Regions from separate parts of the Pseudarthrobacter sp. YAF2 genome, predicted to be linked through region 2. Evidence: riboswitches for the same ligand, from Rfam matches in the RefSeq annotation. Region 2 holds a riboswitch; the other holds the start of a gene.

Region 1 (7,088 bases), on a different contig from region 2:
CGTCAGCCCCCAGCCCCAGATTTCCGCCGATGTAGGCGCCCAGATCGACTTCAGCCGCTCGGCCGTCGTGACGCAGGCAGACCCGGACGGAAAGCTGAAGCAGCTGCTGAGCGCCCAGTCGGCCGGGTCGGTGAGCCGGGCCGCCTCCGCCGGAACCCTGGCTGCCCCGCTGGCATCCCTCGTTACCGCTTCACCCTTTGGCTACCGGGTCAGCCCCATTACCGGAGGCACCGGAGACTTCCACCGCGGGCAGGACTTCGTGGCACAATGCGGGACGCCCGTCCTGGCAGCCGCGACAGGAACCGTGACCTTCGCCGGCTGGCACCAGTTCGGCGGGGGAAACCGGGTGGTCATCGACCACGGCAACGGCCTGGAGACCACGTACAACCACCTCTCGTCCTTCAACGTCAAAGTGGGCCAGACGGTCTCCCGCGGCGAAGTCGTGGCGCTGAGCGGGACCACCGGTGCTTCCACCGGCTGTCACCTGCACTTCGAGGTGCAGGTCAACGGCGAAGTGGTCGATCCCATGGGCTGGTTGTAACCGAATGATTGCGCACTCTCAGATCCCAGTGACTCGCCGTGACCTGAATGTGACATTGAAGCAAAACTGCTGTACCGTCTAACTCGCGTCAACTTTTCCGAAGTTGACGCTCTTGAGTGGATTGCCTAACTCTGCCACCGCTCAAGGTCCGTTCGCATTTCATCGTCTGGCAGGGGCGGGGGAACCAATTTTGGCCTTCTGCATTGTGGAAGGCCTTGGGGTTAAGTCAACGAGCTTCCCAGGAAGCAAAGTGGCCGGGTGACTCCCATCCGAATCCGACAGCTCACCTCGCAGGCATTGGGAGAGGCTACCTTCGTGTCTTCACGCCATAATTCCGCGCGCCACCGTGCGCAAACGGTTCGGGTCAACCCCTTGGACGCTGTGTCCAAGGCCGTGAGCGCTAATGCCGGGACCGTGGGCCGCCAGGCTGCCGTCGTGGCAGCGGCTTCGGGCCTCATCCTGAGCATGGGCCTGCCGGCCACCGCAGCGGACACCACCGCTGGTGTCTCCGCCTCCACGGAGTCCGGCTCGGCGCAGACCGCCCTTGCTGTCACCGCAGCCCCCACCGCCACCGTTTCCTTCGAGCGTCCCGTGGTCAAGACCACCGCTGCTCCGAAGGTGGAAACGGTGCGTACCCAGTCCACTGCGTCAGCGGACCGAACCGCCAATGCTGCCGGCCAGGAGGCGTCCACGGCCGGGCAGGCAGTGGAGACCGTTTCTTCCGCTGCCACCTCGGGCCTCGCCGCGATCGCCTACACCGGCATCGGCCACCCCTACGTCTGGGGCGGCACCACCCCCAACGGCTGGGACTGCTCCGGGTTCGTCCAGTGGGTTTACGCCCAGGCCGGGATCAGCATCCCCCGCACGAATGCGTGGAGCATCATGACACCCACGTCCACCCCCCAGGCGGGTGACCTTGTTGTCCAGAACGGCGGCGCGCACGTCGGCATCTACGTCGGCAACGGCATGATGATCAGCGCGCTCAACCCGTCGCAGGGAACCATGCTCCACTCGCCTGCAGCAACCGGTACTTCCACGTACTACCACCTGAACAAGTAGTTCTTGGGCTCCCAGCTCCAAGGGCTATTTCTTTGCCCAAAGCTTTTTCGCTAGAAACCACATCCCCGTTCGGGACGCGCCGGCGTACCCCCAAGATGCCGGCGCATCCAACCCCCTCGGACAGGCCACCGCGGTCCAGAGGAAAACGAAAGAGAGAACTGATGACGACTCGTGCTACCGCACGGCACCGCGCCGAGGTCACCAAAACCAACTCGATCGCAATTATTGCCAAGGCTGTCAGCGACAACGCCGGCGGCGTGGGCCGCCAGGCCGCAGTGATCGCTGCAGCTTCCGGCCTCGTCCTGACCAGCGGCATTGCCGCGAATGCTGCCGACACCAACGTCAAGCGCGACTCAGCTCCGGCATCCGCGATGGAAGTTGAATCCGCCGTCGACGCTCCGATTTCGGCGGCTTCCACCATTGCCATCAGCTTCGAGAAGCCCGCCGTTACCACCACTCCGGCTCCGGCTCCCGAGCCCGAGGTTGCGGTGCAGGAAGCCGCGCCGGCCCCTGTTGCCCAGACCGTCGCCGCTCCGAAGGTCACGGCCAAGGTTGCAACTGCGGCTGCCACGGCTGCTCCCGCCGGCCAGGTTTCCGCCAGTGGAAAGGGTGCTGCCATCCTCTCCGCTGCCTACGCGCAGCTCGGCGTGCACCAGGACTGCACCATGCTGGTGACCAACGCACTGGCTGCGGTCGGCATCCACTTCCACGACTGGCCCGCCGGCTACCTGTCCTTGGGCGACACCGTGCCTGCTTCCCAGGCCCAGCCCGGGGACCTGATCTACTACGCCGACGGCGGCGGAGGAATGGCGCACATCGCTGTCTACGCCGGAAACGGCATGGCGGTCCATGGCGGCTTCAACGGCAATGACACCGTTGTGTTCAGCGCCAACGTTGGCTCCGGACCGGTTTTCATCCGCGTCAGGTAAGCACCGCAGCCCGCCGCCCACCCGCGGCGCCGGAGTATTCCCCAGGAAAGACCCCTGCCACTGCGGCGGGGGTCTTTCCCGTTAAGGCCAGCCATTGCGCTGCATCGCAACTCTCGCCATGGCCGGCGCACAGGCCTCCTCGTGTGCCGATTACCTGATATTGCATTTCTCTGTTTACTCTTGTGATGTCGATCCATAGCCCGGACATGCCGAGGGCAGCCGGCCCTCGTGCCCCTGACGGGTGCGGCCGTGAAGAGGTACGTGCATGCGCACTCTCGTTCTGAATGCTGGATATGAACCGCTGGCGGTTATCACCTTCCGTCGGGCGCTGGTGCTCGTGCTGACTGGCAAGGCGAGCGTGGTGGCCGAGGGGGATGATCCTGTGGTGGGCCCCACTGACGTCCTGGGCCGCCCGTCCGTGATCCTCCTGAACCGGTACATCCGCCCCCGGTATAACCATTCAACGGCCGTCAGCCGCCGGGGCGTGCTCCGGCGTGACGGTCACAAGTGCGCGTATTGCGGAAAGGCGGCGCACACAATCGACCATGTCCACCCAAAATCGCGGGGCGGGGCCGATTCCTGGGAGAACCTGGTGGCTGCCTGTCTGCGGTGCAACAACGTCAAGGGCGACCATACCCCCGGTGAGATGGGCTGGACCCTGCGGTTCGTGCCCGAGCCGCCGCACGGAACCATCTGGCAGATCAAGGAATTGGAGAAGCCAACTCCCGCTTGGGACCCCTTCCTGCTTCCGGAGCGCGCTGCCTGACCATCGTGCGCCCGGGGCGGTTGCTGTTCGTTAGGCTGGGGGAGTGCAAGCGGCCCCTTTGATCTTTGACGCCCTGATCCTGGCGGGAGGGCGGTCATCACGTTTGGGTGGTGTACCCAAGCAATCGCTGGTACTCGGCGGAAGAACCCTTCTGGAGCGGACCCTCGACGCGGCCGCCGGTGCCCGCCACACCGTGGTGGTCGGTGACGTTGCCTCGCTCCAGGGTCACCCGTCCTCCGCATCGACCGCCAGTGCCACACCCTCCCACTCCCTGCCCGCCGGCGTCCTGACCTGCCGGGAGGAGCCCGCGTTCGCCGGTCCCGCGGCCGGGATCTCAGCCGGCCTGGCTGCCCTTGCCGTACATGGGGGAGGCGCCCCCTTTACCTTGGTGCTGGCCTGCGACATGCCGCTGGCATCCGGGGCGGTGGCGGTGCTGCGGGACGCTGTGGTTGCCGCTGCCGATGCCCGGGGCGCCATGGCGTGCTCGGCTGACGGCAGGGAACAGCCGCTGGCCGCCATTTATAACACGAGTGAGTTAAAAAAATCGTGCGAGGAATTGGCTGGGCGGAATGCTTTGGTGAACGGCTCCGTGAGGGCCCTCCTTGCTAATCTGGACGTGCAGCTTGTCACAGTCCCCGCCGGGTCCACTGCCGATGTGGATACTTGGGGTGACGCTGCCGCGCTGGGGATCGCCGCCGGGAGCCAGCGTGAAGACCAAGACCAAAGCGTGCGGAGCCAACGTGGGAGGCAAGTCGTGAAAAGCCAGGACGAAACGCTGGAGGAATGGTGCAGGGCCCTGCTCCAGGCGTACAAGCTTGAGGATGTCCAGGTAGACGTGAACGCGGTGCTGGCCCTCGCCGGCGTCGCCGCCCACGCCGTTGTCCGGCCGGCTGCTCCTCTTACCACCTTCATCGCAGGCTTTGCCGCGGGCCTGGCCGCCGCACCCGGCAGGGAGATGGACAGCGCCTCCATGGACGCGGCAATGGCCGTGGCACGTTCGCTGGCCGCCGACTACGACAATGAAGCTGCCGCCGGGACCCCCGGCGAATGACGGCAGAACCCCGCGACTGGCCGGAGGTTCCACCCGCTGACGGGCAGGAAGTGCCACAGGGGACAACCGGGCAGGAATCAGCTGGGCCGGGGGCAACGGTGCCGGACGCGGCTGAAACCGGCCACGGGCATCACCTGGCACACACCTGGGAAGAAGCCAGGCAGGCCGCGTTCGATGCAGCCACCCCGATTCCGCCAGGGCCTGTGCCCTTGCGCATGGCCCTCGGCCGAAGGCTCGACCAGGACATCCTTGCGCTCCAGGACATGCCTCACTACGCCTCCTCAGCCATGGACGGTTGGGCGGTCAACGGCAGCGGCCCTTGGATTCCCGTGGACCCTGGGATCCGCCTGGCCCCGCACCAGGCTAGCGTCATCGTCACGGGAGGCCTGATCCCGGCGGGGGGCAAGGCGGTCCTGAGGACCGAGAACGCCGTCCTGGCCAAGGATGATGAAGGACTCCCGCTGCTGATGACCGGTGGAAAAGCACGCCCCGGCGAGCCCCGCGCCGGCGAGCACATCAGGAAAGCGGGCGAGGAGGCCCTGGCAGGGGACGTCCTGGTCAAGGCCGGCGCGGACCTCAACCCTGCACACCTGGCACTGGCCGCAGTGGCCGGCTACGACGAACTCCAGGTCCAGGGAAAGCCCGTGGTGCGCCTGGTCCTGACAGGCTCCGAGGTGGTGGAAAGAGGCACCCCGGATCCCGGCCAGGTGCGCGACACCTTCGGCCCGCAGTTGCAGGACGTCGTAGCCATGCTGGGCGGCATACCGGGCGGTCAGCAGCGGATCGGGGACTCCTACGAAGAGTGGCTTGCGGCGCTCGAAGATGTGGTGCCGGAGGTACCGGACGCGCCGGACCTGCCGGCGGACGTCGTCATCACCACCGGAGGGACCGGGCGCTCCGGAACCGACCACTTCCGGCGGGCGGTGGCTGAACTGGGCGGCCGGCTGGTCATCGACGGCGTGGCCATGCGTCCGGGACACCCCGCCGTCCTCGCCGAACTGCCGGACGGCCGCTTCGTCCTGGGCCTCCCGGGCAACCCGCTAGCCGCCATGATGGCACTCTCCACTGTGGGCGCCCCGCTCCTTGCCGCGCTGGGCCACGCCGCCATGCCCGCCGTGCAGGAGGTGCCGTGCGGCACCATGATCGAGCCGGATCCCGGTCGCACCCGGCTGATGCCGTTCCGGTTGCTGTATGGCATGGCATCGCCCGCCCAGCACACAGGCCCCGGCATGATGCGGGGGCTGGCTGCCGCCGACGGGGTGCTGGTGGTACCTCCGCACGGCGTGCAGCTGGGGGAGTCGGTACCGGCTTTCGCGCTGCCGTGGGGCCCGCCTATCCCGGCGCCTGGTGACGCGGCGGCTAAAGCCAAGCCCCGGAGCACCGGACGGACCGGACAGGCCAAGGGCAAACCTGCACCCAGCGGCCCCGTGGACTGGAGTGCGCTCCTGGGCTGAGTCGGGCCCCGATAGTGCCATGATGGAGTCATGACGAGGCAGGCTGGAATATGGGACGCGTAACGCAGCGCCGAAAGGTGCACAAGTACGTTCTGGACGGTTCGCCGAGCGCCCTGGAGTACCCGGTCCGCCACCGCGAAGACGTCCTTGCGGTGGAGGAGCCGCTGGAAATCCGGCTCGGCAGGCTGTCCTTCTCGGTGACCATGCGGACACCCGGGGACGATTTCGACCTGGTGGCCGGATTCCTGGTGTCCGAAGGCGTCATCTGGTCCGCGGAACAACTGGTGTCCCTGCGCTTCTGTGCCGGCGAGGACGAGGACGGCGTCCAGACGTTTAACGTTGTGGAGGCCCAGCTGCGGCCGGATGTCAAGGTCCCGGACACCGGGCGGAACGTCTACACGTCCAGCTCCTGCGGCATCTGCGGAACAGACTCCATTGATGCGGTCCAAAAGTCCTCGCACTTCAGCCCGCAGGCGGATCCGCTGACAGTAGATGCGGCAGTCCTGGCATCCCTGCCCGGACTGCTGCGGAAATCGCAGCGCCTCTTCGACGATACCGGCGGAGTGCATGCGGCGGGCCTTTTCAGGATTGGGGACGACGGCGAGCCGCGGCTCCTGTGCTTGCGCGAGGACGTGGGCAGGCATAACGCGGTGGACAAGGTGGTGGGGTGGGCGTTGCGCGAAGGCCTCCTGCCGCTGAGCGGCACCGTCCTGCAGGTGTCCGGCAGGGCGTCCTTTGAGCTGGTGCAGAAGGCATCCCTCGCGGGTATTCCCATCCTGGCGGCCGTCAGCGCCCCGTCCAGCCTTGCCGTGGAGCTGGCCGAGGCCAACGGGCTGACCGTGGCCGGCTTCAGCCGGGGCACGAGCTTCAACGTCTACTCCGGCGATTCCCGGATCCTGCGGCCGGAAGCTGCCGTCCCACGTGCCTAGGGGGACAACTCCCTGCTTGAGGGGTTGGTTGCAAGGAAGCCAGCAGGTAGATTTGTCCATCGAATGGACACTATGATCCGGATTCAAACTTAAAGAGGGCCCATATTGCATGACGACCGCAGGATCACGGAAGTCCGCCTGGCAAGGTTTGTGCGCGAGCGCATCACCCCAGCCGTCTACAGCAGGACAGTCCCGCTCGCCTTGAGCAGCTGGGAGGTCCCCGGTGAACCGGTCCCCGCCCTGGAAGCGATGCGGCAGCAGTTCCAGCGGCAGGAACACGGCGCGCCGTGGGGCAGGCCGTGGGGGACCACGTGGCTGCGGCTGCAAGGAGAGGTACCGGAATCGTGGGGCGGCGGCCC
Region 2 (7,088 bases):
GGACCGTCCGTTCATCGGCGGTTCGCAGGACAACTCCATCCTGGAGCTGACCCTCGGCTACAACGGCCTGGGCCGGCTGACGGGCGACGAAACCGGCAGTGTGGGTGGCGGCAACGGCTGGGGCATTCCCGGCCTGCTGCGGATGTTCAACAGTGAATTTGGCGGCCAGATCGCCTGGCTGCTTCCCTCCGCCCTGATCCTTGCTGCGGGCCTGCTGTGGCTTGGGCGGCGGGCGCCACGGACTGACGCCGTCCGGGCCTCGGTGATCATCTGGGGTTCCTGGGTGCTGGTGACCGGGTTGGTCTTCAGTTTTATGGCGGGCATCATCCACCCGTACTACGCGGTGGCATTGGCACCGGGGATCGCCGGGCTTGCCGGCCTGGGCCCGGTCCTCCTCTGGCAGCACCGGCGGCAGGCCGCTGCGGCGGCCCTCCTCGCGGCATCGGTGGCCGCGGCAGCCCTGATGGCCTTCACCCTGCTGGGTACCACGTCCGCCTATGGTCCGTGGCTGCGCTGGCTGGTGCTGGCTGCAGGCCTGGCGGCCGCGGCAGGGATTGGGCTGGGCAGGTTCATTCGCCTGCGCTCGGTTCAGCGGACGACGACGGCGCTCGCCATTGCGGCATCGCTCGCCGGACCGCTGGCGTTCTCCATCTCGACGGCGGCGACGGCGCACAGCGGGGCCATTGTCAGTGCAGGGCCGGCGACATCGTTCGGCGGCCCGGGTGGGTTCGGCGGAAACCGGGCCGGCGGGTTTGGTGCGGGCGGGAGTGCCCGGCAGTTCAGCGGCCAGGCCGGGGCAGGCCAGGCCGGCGCAGGCCAGACCGGGGCAGCCCCGGGCGGCGCAGGCCAGACTGGACAAGGCCAAGGTGCCGGCGGTGGCCGAGCCGGCGGGATGGGTGGCATGGGTGGCCTCCTTGGTGCGCCCACGCCGTCGGCCGAGCTCGTGGCCGCACTCAAGGACGGTGCCTCGAACTACACCTGGGCCGCGGCAGTGGTCGGTTCGAACAATGCCGCCGGTTACCAACTGGCCACGGAACTGCCGGTAATGGCTGTGGGCGGCTTCAACGGCACCGACCCCTCCCCCACGCTGGAACAGTTCCAGACGCTGGTATCGGAGGGAAAAATCCACTACTTCATTGCCGGCGGGACCATGATGTCCAGCAGCGGTTCGGACGCCTCCACCCGGATTGCGCAGTGGGTAGCATCTACCTTCCCGTCGCAAAGCATCGGCGGGACCACGGTCTACGTCCTGGCGTGATAATCGGTCACGGGGGCAGCCCGGCAGCAAATCGGCGCGCCAGGAATCGTGACTTCCGTTACCCAAATGTGACTTATGCGTGATCTTCCTGTACCGTCGATTGGGTGCGGTCCCCGTTCGGGCCGCATATCCCGGGTTGACGCCAAGCTCTGCCGCTTCCCGGATTCCGCTTGAGCAACGGCAGAGGCGGGGGACCCACCGTCCCGGGCATTGATTGCCCTTGGGGTTAAGCCAGCACGTGTTTGTTCCGTGCGGCCGGATGCCCTCATCCGAACCCGACAGCTAACTCCGCAGGTGTGAGAGGCGATCAATCATGTCTAAATCCATGGCAAAACCATGCCTGCAAACCAAGGCAAAACACCGGGCCAAACCCCAGCCCGCCAAAAAGACCACCCTGGGCCGGCGTACTGCAGTCCTCGCGGCATCCTGCGCGGTGCTGGTTGGCGTTGGCGCGGCAGGCCAGGCGACCACCAGCATGACCCAGGCGTCGTCCACCGGGTCAAACTCTTCAAATTCGGCGTCGGACGCTCAAATGAGCATCGAGAAGAGCGAAATCCGGTCCAGCCCGGCCGCGAATCCCGCTCCTTCCGCCATCAGCGTGGCGCCGCAAGCGGCCGAGCCGGCTCCTGCGCCCGCACCCGGCGCCCCGGCAGCTGTAGCACCCGCCCCGGCGCCGGCCCCCGCACCCGCTCCTGCCCCCGCCGTCGCGGTTAACGATCCTGCGGGCGCCCAGGCCTATGCCGCCAGCCAGCTGTCTTCCTTTGGCTGGGGACCGGACCAGATGCAGTGCCTCCAGACGTTGTGGACCAAGGAATCCGATTGGACCACCACGGCCACCAACGCCAGCAGCGGCGCGTACGGCATCGTCCAGTCGCTGCCCGCAGAGAAGATGGCCAGCGCAGGCGCCGACTACCTGACCAACTACCGCACTCAGATCAACTGGGGCCTGGACTACATCAAGAAGAGCTACGCCTCACCCTGTGGCGCATTGAACTTCCACCTGGCACACAACTGGTACTAGGCAGCACCGCACCAACGCAAAACCGCGGGCCGCGTCACCATGATGCGGCCCGCGGTTTTGCGTTAACCGGCGTCCTGCGCGGCGTCCTGCCCGGCGTTCCGCCACGGGATGTACTGGACAGACCACCTGTTGCCGTCCGGATCGGCGAAGTGCAGGAAGTGGCCCCACTGCTGCACGTCCACGTCGCTGACATCCACGCCGTTGCCCTTGAGCTGGCGGTGGGCGGCCTGGATGTCGCTGACCACCAGCTGCAGGTTGGAACCGGTGCCGGGCGGAGCGTCGGTGAGCCCTTCGCCGATGCAGATGGAGCAGGCAGAGCCGGGCGGCGTCAACTGCACGAAGCGGATCGAATCCGACGGTCGCTCGTCGTAATCGGCGTTGAAGCCAACCTTGTTGACGTAAAAATCCTTGGCGCGGTCCACATCGGACACAGGGACAAAGACGAGTTCAAGTTTCCAGTCCATCCGCACAGGCTAGCGGCGGGTAACCGGCGTGGAAAAGGGCCGGTGCTACCCGGCGATGCCGTACAGGCGGTCGCCGGCGTCACCCAGGCCGGGAACAATGTAGGACTTTTCGTTGAGCTTCTCGTCAATTGAAGCCAGGACGATGTGTACGTTGGCCCCGGACAGTTCCTCCTCCAGCCGGGCCAGGCCCTCCGGGGCGGCCAGCAGGCAGATGCAGGTGACGTCGGAAGCACCGCGCTTGAACAGGAACTTGATGGCTTCGCGCAGCGTTCCGCCGGTGGCCAACATCGGATCCAGGACAAAGACCTGGCGGCCGGTCAGGTCCTCGGGGAGGCGCTCGGCGTACGTGATGATGTCCAGGGTTTCCTCGTCCCGGGCCATGCCCAGGAAGCCCACCTCTGCGGTGGGTACCAGCTTGGTCATGCCCTCCAGCATGCCCAGGCCGGCGCGGAGGATGGGGACCACCAGCGGCGTCGGCTTGGTGAATGCGGTGCCGACAGTGGTGCTGACCGGCGTTTGGATGGTGACGGGCTCGGTGCGGACCTCCCGCGTGGCCTCGTAGGCCAGGAGGGTCACCAGCTCTTCCGTCAGCTGGCGGAAGACCGGCGACGGCGTGTTTTTGTCCCGCAGGACGGTGAGCTTATGGGCGACCAAGGGGTGGTCAACAACGAGAGTGCGCATCCCCCAAAACTATCATCCGGCGCTGCCTTTACCGGGTCCGGAGGAGCCGCCGTCGTGCAGTTCCTCCGCCACCACGTCGCGGACAATGGGGCGGTCGAACGACGGGGCGGCACCCACGTGCTCCCGCCTGCGGACGATGTGGAACAGCCGGTGGGCCAAAATCACCACGCCCACCCAGGTGAGCCCCAGCAACCAGCCAGCCATCACGTCTGTAAGCCAGTGGTGGCCAAGGAAGACCCGGCTCAACCCCATGGCGATGATGAACACCGCACCCGCCGCTATGGCCGTGACCCGGACGCGCATGGCCTGGAACTGAAGGCAGATCAGGTAGGCCACGAGGCTGATCACCACCGTGGTGTTCAAGGTGTGCCCGCTGGGGAACGACGGCGAGTCCTCATACGGCGGAACGGCGTCTGCGTGGTCCGGGCGCGTGCGGCCCACCAGCTTCTTCCCGAAGGTGGTGGCGGTGATGGATACGGCTGCAGCACCGCCAATCAGGATCAGGGGACGCCAGTTGCGGCTGAGGTAGGTCAGCCACGCGGTGAGGATGCTGGCCAGGATGGGCATGCCGATGCCGCCGCCAATGTTGGTAAACCCGGTGACGAACGCATCGAGCCCAGGGCTGCGCAGGCTCTCGGACAGGGCCAGGGCAGGCTTGTCCAGGTTCGCCAGCCCCGCGGAGTCCACCACATTGTCGTACACCTCGGCGCCGAGAAGGGCGAGGGAGACGATGACCACGCCGCCCACGAGGATGGTGAGGAACAGCGCCGCGTAGGGTTTGAACCAGGTCCCCAAGCGGTCCCGAAGCGTATCCATGGTGCCTCCCGGCATCGGTAAGTAACCTGAGTATCCCCGAAACTATCATTGAGCCATGCAGTTGCCCGAAAAGAAACACGATGCCTGGATGGGCCTTGCGCTCGCGGAAGCCCATCGCGCCCTCGCCACAGAGGATGTGCCGATCGGCGCCGTGGTCATAGGGCCCGACGGCGGGGTGCTGGGTTCCGGCCGAAACCAGCGGGAGGAACTGGGCGACCCCACAGCCCACGCCGAGGTGGTGGCGATCCGGGAGGCTGCCGCACGGTTGCAGGAACGGGCAAGGCTCGACGGCGGCCGCGGCGACGGCTGGCGGTTGTCCGACTGCACCTTGGTGGTCACCTTGGAACCCTGCGCCATGTGCGCGGGCGCGATCGTCCTGGCCAGGATCCCCCGGGTGGTATTCGGGGCGTGGGACGATAAAGCGGGTGCCGCAGGATCGGTCTTCGATATCCTGCGCGAACGCCGCCTCAATCACTGGGTTGAGGTGTACCCGGGAGTCCGCGAGGAAGAATGCGCCCTGTTGCTGCGCGAGTTCTTCGCGGCGCACCGGAGCAGCCTTTAGATCCCTCCGGCGGCGGGGGCACCTCCCATCAGTCCTGCGACGGGGTTCAATCAGTCCCCCGGAGGGGTTCCGTCAGCCCGCGCCTCCAGCAGGGCCAGCAGGCCCTGCGCCGTGCTGCTCCAGCCGGGGAGCTTCTGCCGGGCTTCCACTGCTGCTGTGCGCCAGCTTTCCCGGACGCCCGCGTCCTCAAGCCAGCGCCTCAGGACCCCGGCCAGCCGGCCCGGACTCTCCTGTCCCCCAACGGGCAGGGGAACCGCTGCCCCGGGAAGTCTTGGTTCGCCGTCGGACGTTTCCAGTCCGGCGAGGCTGAGCGCCTCCACCGCGCCGGTCCCCGCCCGGACCAGCACGGGGATGCCGTGGGCGAGGCTCTCGGTAACGGCCATCCCGAACGCTTCCGTCCGGGACACCAACAACGTCAGGTCCGTCCGGGCCCACTGCGTTTCCAAGGGTTCGCCGGTGAGCTCGCCGGTCAGCCGCAACCGCTCCTGCAGCCCGCTGGCAATGACCGCAGACCGAACCTCCCGCGCGTAGCCAGGATCTGCCTGGTCCGACCCCACGAACGACGCAGTCCAGTCAAGGTCCCGAATCCGGGCCAAGGCCTCAACCACCAGCAACTGGTCCTTGTTGGGCAGCAGCGCCGCGACGACCGCCAGGTGGGGCGGCGTGGAACCGGGCGCCCCGGGTGCCGGGTCTACGCCGGGGAGGACAACCCGCGCTTCGGGGAGTCCGCGTTTGCTGAGCTCGCTTGCCGCCCAGGTGCTGGTGCAGATGACGCCCGTTGCGGCGCGCATGGCCCTGGCTTCGCGCCTGAGGGCCTCGCTGCCCGCATTTTCCGGCACGGGCATATGCACCAGGACCCATGTTTGCCGTCCGGCCTTTGCAGCAAATTCCAGTTCGTCCGGAGCGCCTACCGCCACCAGTCCGTCCACTATCGTCACTGGCTGCCCTGGATCTGTTTCCCGGTCCGACGCACCCAGCAGGGCGCCCAGCCGGCGTCGTTCGTGTCCGCCGGCGCCCGGCCAGCTGCCCTCGACGGCGATGACCTCCACCTCGGCGCCCAGTGCCTTGAGGCCGTCAACCAGGCGCGCGTTGTAGACGTTGCCGCCCGAGCTGTGGCGGATATTGCCCGGAACGAACAGCCGGATGGGGCGCACTGTCAGGCGGACAGGTCCAGGGCGTAGGTGGCCCAGGCGTCCGGATTTTCGCGGAGGGTAACGTCAATGCCGGCGAGCTCCCGGCCGTCGTCGCTGTCCTTGATGTTGGCGAAGACTGCCTGGGCGATGTACTCCGCCAATGCTTCGGTGGTGGTGAGCTTGCCTTTGAAGTCCGGGTGGTCGTCCAGGTTGCGGTAGTTCAGGCCGCCCAGCACTTCCTCGATGATGGTCCCGGCGGCTCCGATGTCCAGGACGATCGCGTCCGTGTTCAGGGCACGACGCCGGAAGGTCACCTCAGCGACGAATGTCGCCCCGTGCAGTGCTTGTGCGGGCCCGAACGCTTCCCGGGGAAGGCTGTGGGCGATCATGAAGTGGCTGCGGACGGTCAGGCTGAACATGGGTTACCTTACGTTTTCGGAATTGTGGGTAGCGTTGCTGGGGGCCGGGTTGCCCGACGGGTACTCGACGACGTGGCACAAGGCCTCCAGCGTGCCGTTGGCCAGGCTCTGGACCACCTCGGGAAGGTCCTCGAACCGGGACGAACCGGTCAGGAAGGCATCGAAGACGGGGTCCTTGAGCAGCGAAACGGCAAGGTTGAGGCGGTCCGCATTGGTGCGGCGGTGGCGCCGGGCCCGGGCCACCATGCCTACCTGGCTTGCCCGGATGGACAGCCGCCGCGCGTGGAAATCCTCGCCCAGCGGTATGGTGACCGTCCGGTTGGCGTACCAGGACATCTCGATAACGTCGCCGTCGTCGCCGACGAGCTGGAGGCTGCGCTCCAGGCCTTCCTGCGAGGCCGAGCAGTGGATGACAATGTCGCAGTCGGCCAAGGCTTCATCGGGGTGGGCGAAGTCGACGCCCAGAGCCTCCGCCAGCTGCCTCCTGGCCGGGTCCACGTCCACCAGTTGCAGGCGCTGTAACGGGAACGTACGCAGCAGGGTGGCGACCATGCCGCCCACCAAGCCGGCGCCGACAACCGCAACCCGGTCCCCCAGGCGCGGCCCGGCCTCCCACAGCGCATTGACTGCGGTTTCGACCGTTCCGGTCAACACCGCGCGCCGGGACGGGACGTCATCCGGGATCCGCGTCAGGGACTCCAGCGGAACCACATAACGGTCCTGGTGTGGGCTCA

What was found. Region 2 has a riboswitch for cyclic di-AMP ahead of AB4Y79_RS19370 (hypothetical protein). Riboswitches for the same ligand answer to the same signal wherever they lie in the genome.
Region 1: linked by a shared signal. The riboswitch ahead of AB4Y79_RS09785 (C40 family peptidase) and the one ahead of AB4Y79_RS19370 (hypothetical protein) in region 2 are both predicted to bind cyclic di-AMP.

Annotation. Positions count from the first base shown of each region.
Region 1 covers NZ_JBFRDA010000008.1:25,792-32,879, forward strand. Annotated here, with positions in the region: gene AB4Y79_RS09780 (M23 family metallopeptidase) at 1-541, shown strand, start outside; cyclic di-AMP (ydaO/yuaA leader) riboswitch at 670-852, shown strand; gene AB4Y79_RS09785 (C40 family peptidase) at 923-1,600, shown strand; gene AB4Y79_RS09790 (NlpC/P60 family protein) at 1,762-2,529, shown strand; gene AB4Y79_RS09795 (HNH endonuclease) at 2,795-3,295, shown strand; gene AB4Y79_RS09800 (NTP transferase domain-containing protein) at 3,339-4,346, shown strand; gene AB4Y79_RS09805 (molybdopterin molybdotransferase MoeA) at 4,343-5,800, shown strand; gene fdhD (formate dehydrogenase accessory sulfurtransferase FdhD) at 5,851-6,729, shown strand; gene AB4Y79_RS09815 (alpha-mannosidase) at 6,835-7,088, shown strand, end outside.
Region 2 covers NZ_JBFRDA010000021.1:85,413-92,500, forward strand. Annotated here, with positions in the region: gene AB4Y79_RS19365 (ArnT family glycosyltransferase) at 1-1,258, shown strand, start outside; cyclic di-AMP (ydaO/yuaA leader) riboswitch at 1,406-1,566, shown strand; gene AB4Y79_RS19370 (hypothetical protein) at 1,572-2,279, shown strand; gene AB4Y79_RS19375 (glyoxalase superfamily protein) at 2,342-2,743, opposite strand; gene upp (uracil phosphoribosyltransferase) at 2,789-3,424, opposite strand; gene AB4Y79_RS19385 (phosphatase PAP2 family protein) at 3,437-4,240, opposite strand; gene AB4Y79_RS19390 (nucleoside deaminase) at 4,296-4,802, shown strand; gene AB4Y79_RS19395 (glycosyltransferase family 4 protein) at 4,853-5,956, opposite strand; gene AB4Y79_RS19400 (6-pyruvoyl trahydropterin synthase family protein) at 5,959-6,354, opposite strand; gene AB4Y79_RS19405 (zinc-dependent alcohol dehydrogenase) at 6,358-7,088, opposite strand, start outside.